Regions from separate parts of the Enterobacter cloacae complex sp. IR5418 genome, predicted to be linked through region 3. Evidence: predicted binding sites of a transcription regulator. Region 3 holds the regulator's gene; each other region holds the start of a gene.

Region 1 (4,168 bases), on a different contig from region 3:
GTGCTGGCAGGGATCTTCTGCAACATGACCGGGTCCTGGTGGCCGATTGTCGCGATGCTGGTGGCGTACTCGCTGATTGGGCTGATTTCGGCTCTGATGATGCCGGAAGTGCGCGACCGCGATCTGAGTGAAGCCGAAGATGCAGCCGAAGCAACCCATAAGGAAGCGGTGGCCTACGGCGCGCTCTCTTCACGCCGCTGATGGTTTACAACTTGCGTTACCTGTCACACAACTTTTCACTGATGTCACACCACATGGCGAAAAGTTAATTTAAATCAAGATCTGAAAACGACGTATCAGTATGGTTAATGGCAGCGTTTTTTGACTCCGACTGCCATTCTAGTTGGTGTAGTCAGCAGGCGCTGCCGCTCTGATAAGGAGCGGCAGCGGATCACAGCGTTCATTACTTAACGAGTCTCAATCATGGAAAACCGGTTATTACAGGCGAAGGCGACGCGTCCGCAGTACGATCGCGACAGCCTCAAGGCACGCATTGTTCATTTAGGCTTTGGCGCGTTTCACCGTGCGCACCAGGCGGTGTACACCGATATACTCGCCGCAGAACAGGGCAGCGACTGGGGTTACTGCGAAGTTAACCTGATTGGCGGCGAACAGCAGATTGCCGATCTCAAGGCACAGGATAACCTTTATACCGTGGCAGAGATGTCTGCCGATGCCTGGACGGCGCGCGTGGTCGGCGTCGTCAAAAATGCCCTGCATGCGCAGGTCGACGGGCTGGAAAGCGTGCTGGCGGCGTTGTGCGAACCGCAGGTTGCCATTGTTTCCCTGACCATCACTGAAAAAGGGTATTGCCACTCTCCGGCAAGCGGACAACTGATGCTCGATCATCCGTTAATCGTTGCAGACCTGCAAAACCCGCATCAGCCGAAATCTGCGCCGGGCGTGGTGGTTGAAGCGCTGGCGCGGCGTAAGGCGGCGGGGCTACCGGCATTCAGCGTGATGTCATGCGATAACATGCCGGAGAACGGCCACGTGATGCGCAACGTGACCTGTGCCTACGCGCGCGCTGTTGACGGCGAACTGGCGGACTGGATTGAAGCCAACGTCACCTTCCCGTCAACCATGGTGGATCGTATTGTGCCCGCCGTTACGGCTGATACGCTGGATAAAATCGAACAGCTGACCGGCGTACGCGATCCGGCAGGCGTGGCCTGCGAGCCGTTCCGCCAGTGGGTGATTGAGGACAACTTTGTTGCTGGCCGTCCAGCGTGGGAAAAGGCGGGTGCGGAACTGGTTTCAGATGTCATTCCCTTTGAAGAGATGAAGCTGCGTATGCTTAACGGCAGCCACTCCTTCCTGGCGTATCTCGGCTACCTGGCCGGTTATCAGCACATTAACGACTGCATGGAAGATGAACATTACCGCGCAGCCGCACATGCGCTGATGCTGAAAGAGCAGGCGCCGACGCTGAAAGTGAAGGGTGTGGATTTAGGTCGCTATGCTGACCAGCTTATCGCGCGCTACAGCAATCCGGCACTGCGTCACCGTACCTGGCAAATCGCCATGGACGGCAGCCAGAAATTGCCGCAGCGTATGCTCGATTCCGTGCGCTGGCACCTTGTCCACCAGAAACCTTTCCCGCTGTTGGCCCTGGGTGTGGCAGGCTGGATGCGCTATGTCGGCGGTGTGGATGAGCAGGGTAACGCCATTGAGGTGAGCGATCCGCAGCTGGCGGTAATTCAGGCGGCGGTAAACGGTAGCGCTGAAGGCGAAAGCCGGGTTAGCGCGCTGTTGGGCATTGAGGCTATTTTCGGTAATGAGTTGCCGAAGGACGCGGTGTTTGTTGATGCCGTGATGCAGGCCTATCACACGTTGCTGCAAAAAGGCGCGAAGGCCACGGTTGCTGAGTACGCCGCCCGGCTCTGACGCGATGACATGCCGCCGTTCGCGGCGGCATGTCGGGGAACAGCTTAGTGCATTCCCAGGCGAATCAGCTCAATCGGTTCGAACTTACCTTCGCATCCTTCCACTTCAACCGTTTTACCACGACGCACCTGCTCGGCATTCAGGCCGTCGCTGTGGATCGCTTTAATCACGCCGAACTGACCTGTGCCGCTAATCATAACGCGGCTGCCAGTGGTGATTGCATTTCGGTTACGGTCGTATGTCATCATGGTATTTTCTCCTCTTGCACTTATCCGTTACGGCGCTAATTCAACGGCTGCCGTTCACGGGGCACTATTAATACGCCTCTCTTAAACTGAATTATTTGCTTTTGATCAAGCTCACACTTTTTTCTTATTTCATGATGGCGCTGACGGTTCAGGACATCGCTTTACAAAGCGGACAGTTATTTTCCTTATTTGATAGTTTACGAACGTAAGTGTTTAGGTTTCGTTTATCTCCGCAATGCCATTCTGGAAGCAGAAAATAACCCTTCATCGGAAAAGGAGTCAGGCTTATGTATAAGAAAATTTTGATGCCTGTTGACGTGTTTGAAATGGATTTGAGCGATAAAGCGGTACGCCACGCGGTCAACCTCGCGAAGGCGGAAGGCGCGACAATCACCCTGGTCAACATTCTCCCTAACAGCAGCCGTTCGTTACTGCGGGGGTTCAATGCGGATATTAAGAAGTTCGAAGAGTATATGACCGCCGAATCTGATAAGAAGATGAAGGCGCTGAAACGGCTCTTTGATATGTCCCCGGACAATATTGACTGTGAAGTTCGCTTCGGCAACGTACGCGATGAAATCATCAAGCTCAGTAAAGAGGGGAAATATGATGTCATTGTTATCGGATCAAAAAATCCGAGTATCACAACGCATCTGCTGGGTTCAAATGCTGAAACTATCCTGCGCTACGCCACTATTCCGGTATTAGTGGTCCGCTAATCACTTCGCCGCAACCGAAAGGGGGCGGCGAGGTTTTATTCTTCGCTAAACCACTCGCGGTTTTCCTGACGAATTAACTGAACTGACTCGCTAATTTCCTGGAGGTGAAGCGTCATCGCTTTATCTACGGCTTCCACGTCGCGTTTTTCCAGAGCACTGAAAATATCATGATGCTGTCGCAGCAACATCTCTGGCGGAGAAACATGATTAAGACTCATGTAGCGCACGCGGTCGATGGTCGCTTTGATGTTTTCGACGGTATCCCACGCGAGCTGGCACTCGGCGACCTGCGCCAGTTTCTGGTGAAACTCGTCGTCCAGCTGGAAAAAGTCGTTTAACTGTTTGCGGTCGATGGCGATACGTTGCTGATGCAGGTTTTGCTCCAGCAGGTAACATTGGTTGTCGTTAATGAGCGACGCGGCACGACGCACCACGGCGCACTCGATGGCCTGACGAACAAAACAGCCATTTCGTACCTGCGAAAGGGAAATTTTATTTACATAGCTGCCGCGCTGCGGGCGGATCTGAATAAGGCCGTTTTCTGCAAGCTTGATAAACGCCTCACGTACCGGCTGACGGGAAACGTCAAAACGTACCGAAACCTCTTTTTCTGAGAGTGGCGTTCCCGGTGGGATCAGGCAGCGAACAATATCACGGCGTAAAATGCGATAGATTTGCTGGTTAACGGGCTGGGTAGGATTAAGTTGCGATTCAGCGGCCATGGGTTGTGGTTTCTCAGAGAGTTAACCTGAACATACTACCATTCTTTTCCCTGCCATCACATACCCGGCCCGCAGGCCGGGTGGGGTAAATTAATCGCGATGCACGCTGAGTCCGGCATAGGTCTGGCTGACGGGCATCATCTCAACTGTATTGATGTTGACATGCTTCGGCAGGGTCGCAACCCACCAGACGGTTTCGGTGATATCTTCCGGCGTCAGCGCGTTCGCATTTTCATAGGTTTTATCCGCTTTCGCGTCATCGCCTTTGAACCGCACATTTGAGAACTCCGTTCCGCCTACCAGACCCGGCTCAACATCGGTCACGCGGATCGCGGTCCCGTGCAGGTCGGTGCGCAGGTTCAGGCTGAACTGACGGACAAAGGCTTTGGTTGCGCCGTACACGTTGCCGCCCGCGTAAGGCCAGCTACCTGCGGTGGAACCGATATTGATGATATGACCACGGTTACGTTCAACCATGCCGGGCAGCACGGCGCGGGTCATGTACACCAGCCCTTTGTTGTTGGTGTCAATCATGTTTTCCCAGTCTTCCACGCTGGCTTTGTGAGCAGGCTCCATGCCCAGCGCCAGGCCG
Region 2 (4,168 bases), on a different contig from region 3:
TGGTGGAGGCGGGTGAACGCATTCTGCCTGCGCTGCCGCCGCGTATTTCCGGCGCGGCGCACAACGAGCTGACCAAACTGGGCGTACGCGTACTGACCCAGACCATGGTGACGAGTGCGGATGAGGGCGGCCTGCATACCAAAGACGGCGAATACATCCAGGCCGACCTGATGGTCTGGGCCGCGGGGATCAAAGCGCCTGATTTCATGAAAGATATCGGTGGGCTGGAGACGAACCGCATTAACCAGCTGGTGACAGAGCCGACGCTGCAAACCACGCGCGATCCTGAAATCTTTGCCATCGGCGACTGTGCCTCCTGCGCACGTCCGGAAGGCGGGTTTGTACCGCCTCGCGCTCAGGCCGCGCACCAGATGGCAAGCCTCGTGCTGCATAACATCCTGGCGCAGATGAAAGGCAAGCCGATGAAAGCCTATGTCTACAAAGATCATGGCTCTCTGGTATCGCTTTCAAACTTCTCCACCGTGGGCAGCCTGATGGGCAACCTGATGCGCGGCTCCATGATGGTGGAAGGGCGCATCGCCCGCTTCGTGTACATTTCTCTGTACCGTATGCACCAGATTGCGCTGCACGGCTACTTCAAAACCGGCCTGATGATGCTGGTCGGCCGCATCAACCGCGTGATCCGCCCACGCCTGAAGCTGCACTAATTTCTCTCTCCCTCCGGGCTCTCCGGAGGGAATTTTCAGCACATCATGCTGTTCATCTCGCTCCAGACCCCTTAAGAGTTCTCCTAAACAGACGCTATCCCAGCTCATCGCCCCGGTTTTTGATCCTTTATCTTATTGGCGAAGCGTTTACTGCGCTGCAAAATTGCTACCAATTGCAACAAAGGAGGAAGTCCCGTGAATAAATCAATGTTGGCGGGTATAGGGATTGGCGTCGCTGCTGCGTTAGGTGTGGCTGCCGTTGCCAGTCTGAACGTACTTGATCGTGGCCCGCAGTATGCGCAGGTGGTTTCCGCTACTCCGATCAAAGAGACGGTCAAGACACCTCGTCAGGAGTGCCGTAATGTTTCTGTCACCCATCGTCGTCCGGTTCAGGATGAAAACCGTATCGCTGGCTCCGTGCTGGGTGCGGTAGCAGGTGGGGTGATTGGTCATCAGTTTGGTGGTGGCCGTGGTAAGGATGTTGCGACCGTTGTCGGTGCGCTGGGTGGCGGTTATGCCGGTAACCAGGTGCAGGGCGCGATGCAGGAAAATGATACCTACACCACAACGCAGCAACGGTGTAAAACCGTGTATGACAAGTCTGAAAAAATGCTGGGTTACGACGTAACCTACAAAATTGGCGATCAGCAGGGGAAAATCCGCATGGATAAAGATCCGGGCACGCAGATCCCTCTCGACGGTAATGGTCAGCTGATACTGAATAACAAAGTGTAAAAAAGATGTTCTCTGAACTTAGCTCCTCATGCGCTCAGGCTGAGGAGCTTTTTTTTGCGTCAGAGTTTAAGCAGTTCAGGCCACAGGCGCAGCGTGGTTTGCGTAATCCCCTGCAATTTTTCCAGCGTTGCCCCTTCACGGGCACTGATGGACATCCCCTGTAAAATACAGCTCAGATACCGGGCAAGCTCCTGCGGACGGCAATGCGCCGGGATTTCGCCGCGCTGCTGACGCTGAGCCAGAAACGTGCTGAGCGTCTCCTCCTGCATCGCATGCCGGGATTTAACCGTATTGGCTATCTCCTTAGACGATGCCGCAAGGGTGGCGGAGGTGTTGATCATAAAACAGCCCGCAGGCGTGTCTTTACTGGTATAGCAGGATGCGATTGCCGTGAAATAATCCTGCAAAGCCTGCTCAACGGATTTTTCTTCGCAGAACAGCTGGGCTTCATGTTTTGCCGCGAAGCGCGAGATGTATCTGTCCAGAACGGCCCGGAATAAGCCTTCTTTGTTGGTGAACTCTGCGTACAGGGTAGGGGCTTTCGCGCCCGTCGCTTCCACCAGATCGGAAAGCGACGTGGCTTCATACCCATGCTGCCAGAAGAGCGTCATGGCCTTATCGAGCGCCGCATCCCTGTCGAACACTTTTGGTCGGCCACGGCTTTTCTTTGCGCAACGCGTGACATCGGTTGTCATGTGCCGTTGGTCCTCTGTTGTTTTGTTGAATAATCATTATAAAAATAAACGCCTGCGACGACCAGCGGTGATTTCTGAAAAATAATTTAATTTTATCTTTATGAAATATAAGGCAAATGAAATTAATTTAACGGTTGTTATAAAAATGAGTTGATGTGTGACCTGGATCACACCTATCATTTACCTATCGATCGTTAACTACATAACTAACGACCACTACATCATCTGCCTAAAGGTACAAAATCATGAAAAACGTTAAAACCCTCATCGCTGCCGCTGTTCTGAGTTCACTCTCTTTCGCAAGTTTCGCTGCTGTTGAAGTGCAATCTACTCCAGCAGACCAGCAAAAAGTCGGTACCATTTCTGCCACAGCCGGGACTAACCTGGGCTCACTGGAAGATCAGCTGGCGCAAAAAGCTGACGAAATGGGTGCGAAATCATTCCGCATCACCTCTGTGACCGGTCCTAACACCCTGCACGGTACCGCAGTTATCTACAAATAAGCGTAACGCAACCCTCCGTTATGCCACTGCAATAAAAAACGCCCTACATTAGCAGGGCGTTTGTCGTTCTAACCGTTCTACATTGATTGCTGAACAACCTCATTATGTCGCGTGACATCGGTTGGCATACCCGAGCGCGCTTCCATCGCCCGCTCCATTACCGCGCCATCGGTGTTGGCGTTCGTTTTAAAGCTCACCATCGACGCATTCAGGTTAATCGGCAGCGTCTGCGGATCGTCATTGATATTTTTCGACAAAGGCTGGTGGATCTCAACCAGACGGACGCCACCCGGCTCTTCAGACACTTTAATCGGGGTATTGATGATATTTACTTTTGTGCCAGGAGAGATCACGCGGTAGAGCGTTTTGATGTCGTCATCACGCAGGCGAATACAGCCGGAACTGACGCGCATTCCGATCCCGAAATCCGCATTCGTGCCGTGCAGAAGATAAACCCCACCGTAGGCCGCCAGGCGGATCGCATGGTGCCCCATCGGGTTATCCGGGCCAGCGGGCACCACGGCAGGAAGATCGATACCTTGTGCTTTATAACGGGCGCGAATGTTTGCCGTCGGGGTCCAGGTGGGATTCGCGCGCTTATCAGAGACGGTGGTGACCATGGTAGGCGTGAGCGTATCGCCCCCCAGCTGACCAATACCGATAGGGTAGACGGTCACTTCATTCTTGCCCGGTGGGTAGTAATACAGACGCAGCTCGGCGAGGTTAATCACAATGCCCTGACGCGGCGCGTCCGGCAGGATGGTTTGCAGCGGAATCGTCAGTACGCTGCCCGCCCGGGGTACATACGGATCAACGCCCGGATTGGCCTGCAACAGTGCCAGGAACCCGACGTTATATTTTTTGGCAATCGCTTCCAGCGAACCGCCATCGTTTTCAACCACGTGAAAGCGGTTTTCACCTACGACGTTGCTGCCAGCAGGCGGGAGAGGCCAGGTATTGGCGCGAGCAGGGAGCGCGACGGCAACCGTCGCGGCCAGCGCAAACAGAGTCAGCCAGCGGGTAAAACGCGAAGAGGTCATCATTATCATAATCCATATAAATGATAAGGTTATTGTTTTATAAGGCGTTAATGATAATTATGGCGAATGTATAGTCGGGAAGTTCGGGCGAAGTGCAAAGAGTTTGTAAATTGTCCCCCACCAGCCGGGCGCTGATGGGGGATCCGTTATGCGATAGCGTTCTCTTCCAGCTGGCGCATAAAGTTACGCACCCAGTCCATGCGGGTTTTACGCTCCGTCAGATCCTGGGTAAATTTCAGGCGCGTCGGGCCATCAAGACGGAAATGCTGCGGCTGTTTTTGCAGCAGGCCAATCAGCCACATCGGATCGACATGGTTCTTCTCGGCAAACTCAATCACGCCGCCTTTCTCATTGCCTTCAAGTTTGCGGATCCCCAGCTTCTGCGCCTGCTGACGCAGCCGGGCAATATCCAGCAGGTTGCGCGCCGCATCGGGCAATATGCCGAAACGGTCGATCAGCTCGACTTTGATCTCCTCCAGCTCGCCTTCGCTTTTCGCGCTGGCAATGCGTTTGTAGAACGACAGCCG
Region 3 (4,168 bases):
CCGCGGGATGGGGCTGCTGATCGGCGCTGAACTGAAGCCGCAGTACAAAGGCCGCGCACGTGATTTTCTGCACGCTGCCGCACATGAAGGGGTGATGGTGTTGAATGCCGGGCCGGACGTGATGCGTTTTGCACCGTCGCTGGTGGTGGAAGACAAAGACATCGAAGACGGGTTAGCCCGTTTTGCCGCGGCGGTCGCGAAGATCGTCAGCGGCTAATACGCGGTGCGTTTTAACCGGCGCGTTAACCAAATCCCATGATGCGGGCGCTGACGCCATGCCACCGATGAAATGGTGTGCATGGTGTTCAGATGCCCCAGCACGCGCTGTAAATGCTGCTCCAGGGTGCTCATCGGCCCGTGGGTCAGCGTCTCCGGCGCTTCCAGAATGTTCGAATCCCCCGACTCGCCCGGCGCGTCATACTCCAGACGCTGCTGACAGCGCTGCAACGCAATTTCACACGACTGCAAATAGCGCTGCGCCAGATCCGGCGTCAGCATCGTGTGCTCGCGCGCCAGCGTGGTCATGGCGTTAATATGCTCGACGATGAACTGGCTGTGCGTGACCCACAGTTTCATATCCGCCAGGTAGTGCGCGTTAAAGCCCGGCTCCTGCATGGCCTGGTTAAGGGAGTTGAACAGGGCGTTATGCGCCTGGTTGACCTTCATGCGCTCGTAAGCCAGCGGAGAAGGCTGCGGGTCATCGCTCAGGATAAGACGTATGGCCTGCTGGTCGGCTTCCAGCGCATCGTGGGCGTTCTGCCTCAGCAACCCGCTTTGCCACTGCGGCCACAGCCAGACCATGCCGCCAAAGGCGATCAGGCAGCCAATCAGCGTATCGACCAGCCGGGCAATAATAAATTGTTCCCCGTTAAGCGTGAGCAGTTGTAGGGTATATACCGCCGTCACCGTAAAGCCCACCATCGCCCAGCCGTAGTTTTTGCGGATGATCAGGTAACTCACCAGCGTGATCGCCAGCATACCGGCCAGGGTATAGCCCTCCGGCACATGGAAGTGCAGCGTCACGCCCGCGATAATCAGCCCCGCCATCGTCCCGCCCGCCCGATGCAGAATGCGTACCCGCGTGGCGCCATAGCCGTTCTGGGTAACAAACAGCACGGTCATTAAGATCCAGTAGGGTTTCGGCAGGTGCAGGGCCACTCCCATCAGGCTGGCGATGCTCAGCATCACACTGATGCGCGCGGCGTTGCGCAGGGCGGAAGACTTCAGTGAAAGATAGCTTTTGAGGGCGGGCAGCAGCGGCAGCCGTTTTTGCTTATCGGCCATCAGGTCCCGGGCATAAAGCGGGCGCTGGGTGCGCAACACCCGGGCGATGCGGCTGAAATGCCAGGCGGCAAACTGCCCGACCGGGTTATCCGCGTGCTGACGCGCAATCTTTTCCAGCGCGCCGAGCTGTTTGTCCATGTTAAAGCGCGTCGGGTAGCGGTGATAGAGGATATCGTCAGCCAGCACCCGCAGGCGCGCCGCGACGGTCTGCGCGTTCCAGCGGATCACCGCTTCCGCATGGCTGCGCTCCACCAGCTTTTGCACCTCTTCCGGATTATGAAGGCTGACGGAGATATGCTCCTGCAAATCCAGCCCGACTTGGAAGGTACGCAGCAGCCGCTTGTATTCATGATTTTTGTTGGCGGCAAGCATGTGCAACTGCTGATAGCACTGGCTGATGAGATCCACCACTTTTTGCTGACGCGCCAGCAGCGGCGGCAGGGATTTTTCCGGGTCGGTATGTTGAGTGAGCAGGGTGTATTTTGCTTCGCAGTATTCAGCAAGCTGCACGTAGAGCAGGCTCAGGGATTCGCGCAGCGGCTGTTCCCGCCACAGCCAGAACCAGAACCAGTTAAACAGGCCGTACCATAATGTCCCCAGGGCGTAGATCAGTAGCGGCTCCCACACCGGCATATTGCCCGCAAGGCTTAAGGTGAAGATGGCGGCAATCAGCGACGCGGGAAGCAGGCGGGCGTGCAGCGAGCTGATTTCCGCGGTGACGCCGAGCGTCATCGCCAGCACGGTCAGGATCAGCGGCAGCGGGATATCACGAGCCAGCAAAAGCTGTACGGCAAGGCTACAGCCCGCAAACAGGCAGCCGCCGATAATCAGACGTTTAAAAAAGCGTTTATGCGGCGTATCCAGACCGGCAATGTTGCAGCAGGCGGGGACGAGGGAAAACAGCAGGCCTTGCTGAAGATGTCCGAGGATCAGGCCCACGGCCACGGGAAGACACAACACCAGCGTTTGTCGCAGTGCGTAGTTAACTTCCGGGTGATAGATCAGCCTGCGCCACATGGGGAGTAGAGACAAAAACGGCGTGCCACCCTGCGGCGGCACGCCGTTTGACCACAATTAACGGGTTCCGTAAACCACGATAGTTTTACCGTGGGCAGAGATCAGGTTCTGATCTTCCAGCATCTTCAGGATACGGCCCACTGTTTCACGGGAGCAGCCGACGATCTGACCGATTTCCTGGCGGGTAATTTTAATTTGCATGCCGTCAGGGTGGGTCATGGCGTCTGGCTGTTTCGCCAGGTTCAACAGCGTCTGCGCAATACGACCGGTCACGTCCAGGAAGGCGAGGTTACCCACCTTCTCAGAGGTCACTTGCAGACGGCGTGCCATCTGGGAAGAAAGACGCATCAGGATGTCAGGGTTGACCTGAATCAGCTGACGGAATTTCTTGTAAGAAATTTCAGCCACTTCACATGCTGTTTTTGCACGAACCCAGGCGCTACGTTCCTGGCCTTCTTCAAACAGGCCCAGTTCACCGATAAAATCGCCCTGGTTCAGATAAGAAAGGATCATCTCTTTCCCTTCTTCATCTTTGATCAGCACGGCCACCGAGCCTTTAACGATGTAATACAACGTTTCCGCCTTTTCACCCTGGTGAATCAGCGTGCTCTTTGATGGGTACTTATGAATGTGGCAATGAGACAAGAACCATTCGAGAGTCGGGTCTGTTTGCGGTTTGCCAAGCACCATGCGCTGTTATCCTCTGTTATAAGCTGTCACCAGAGTCATAAGATGCATCCGGACTCTGGGGTTGCAATCGAATTCTTACCCATACCTGGGAAGTCGGCTGTCGTAACGTTTCGCAGCCAGTAAAGTTTGATGTCCTCTGCATACATGTGTAACGTCAATGTATTACTGTAGCATCCAGAGTGTTTTAGCATAGCTTTCGCCGCGTGTCTCCTGGTGTCTCGCTTCAGCATGACGCAGGTCGCCTTCCGTTGCGAGAAATGTAACGTACACGTAATCTGTCATAAAAAATGCAACGTTGGAGTGAGTGAATATGCAAGCGCGTGTGAAATGGGTTGAAGGGTTAACGTTCCTGGGCGAGTCTGCTTCCGGGCACCAGGTTTTGATGGATGGCAACTCCGGTGATAAAGCGCCAAGCCCAATGGAAATGGTGCTGATGGCGGCAGGGGGATGCAGTGCGATCGACGTGGTGTCGATCCTGCAAAAAGGCCGTCATGACGTGACCGGTTGTGAAGTGAAGCTGACGTCGGAACGTCGCGAAGAGGCGCCACGCCTGTTTACCCATATCAATCTGCACTTTATCGTCACCGGCAAAGCGCTGAAGGACGCGGCGGTGTCACGCGCGGTAGATCTCTCTGCGGAGAAGTACTGCTCTGTGGCGTTGATGCTGGAAAAAGCGGTAAACATCACCCATTCGTATGAAGTGATCGAGGCGTAATCTTTTGGCGGGTGGCGCTTCGCTGACCCGCCCTACAACTGCACGCCCGTAGGCCCGGTAAGCGCAGCGCCATCCGGCAACAGGCGTCACGCGATCTGCTTTCCTTCCATCAGCCGCTGCACCAGCGGTGTCATAATCAGCTCCATCGCCAGCCCCATTTTTCCGCCCGGCACCACTAACGTATTCATGTGCGAAATAAACGAACCCTGTAGCATCGCCAGCAGCCAGGGGTAATCAATGCCTTCCAGGTTGCGGAAGTGGATCACCACAAAGCTCTCGTCCAGCGACGGGATGCTTTTTGCGGCGAACGGGTTGGAGGTGTCCACGGTGGGGACGCGCTGGAAGTTAATGTGGGTGCGGGAGAACTGTGGCGTCAGGAAGTTGATGTAGTCTTCCATGGAGCGCACAACCGAGTCCATGACCGCCTCGCGCGAATGGCCGCGCTCGCTCATGTCACGCGTC

What was found. Region 3 encodes CRP, which controls carbon source genes, mostly activating them, when cyclic AMP is high. Its sites were predicted from a motif close to ATGTGANNNNNNTCACAT; they were not measured.
Region 1: the regulator CRP is predicted to act here: its motif matches at 2,235-2,252, upstream of ydfZ (putative selenium delivery protein YdfZ).
Region 2: the regulator CRP is predicted to act here: its motif matches at 2,254-2,271, upstream of bhsA (multiple stress resistance protein BhsA).

Annotation. Positions count from the first base shown of each region.
Region 1 is NZ_JBMKHS010000023.1:9,488-13,655, forward strand. It holds gene ACOTX7_RS16820 (MFS transporter) at 1-201, shown strand, start outside; gene ACOTX7_RS16825 (mannitol dehydrogenase family protein) at 424-1,887, shown strand; gene ydfZ (putative selenium delivery protein YdfZ) at 1,932-2,135, opposite strand; gene ACOTX7_RS16835 (universal stress protein) at 2,423-2,854, shown strand; gene ACOTX7_RS16840 (GntR family transcriptional regulator) at 2,890-3,576, opposite strand; gene ydfG (bifunctional NADP-dependent 3-hydroxy acid dehydrogenase/3-hydroxypropionate dehydrogenase YdfG) at 3,667-4,168, opposite strand, start outside.
Region 2 is NZ_JBMKHS010000013.1:39,266-43,433, reverse strand. It holds gene ACOTX7_RS12290 (NAD(P)/FAD-dependent oxidoreductase) at 1-668, shown strand, start outside; gene ACOTX7_RS12285 (glycine zipper 2TM domain-containing protein) at 864-1,403, shown strand; gene comR (TetR family copper-responsive transcriptional repressor ComR) at 1,463-2,098, opposite strand; gene bhsA (multiple stress resistance protein BhsA) at 2,344-2,601, shown strand; gene ldtC (L,D-transpeptidase LdtC) at 2,679-3,644, opposite strand; gene mfd (transcription-repair coupling factor) at 3,788-4,168, opposite strand, start outside.
Region 3 is NZ_JBMKHS010000006.1:166,757-170,924, forward strand. It holds gene argD (bifunctional acetylornithine/succinyldiaminopimelate transaminase) at 1-217, shown strand, start outside; gene ACOTX7_RS07465 (YccS/YhfK family putative transporter) at 214-2,301, opposite strand; gene crp (cAMP-activated global transcriptional regulator CRP) at 2,359-2,991, opposite strand; gene ACOTX7_RS07475 (OsmC family protein) at 3,302-3,706, shown strand; gene ACOTX7_RS07480 (phosphoribulokinase) at 3,793-4,168, opposite strand, start outside.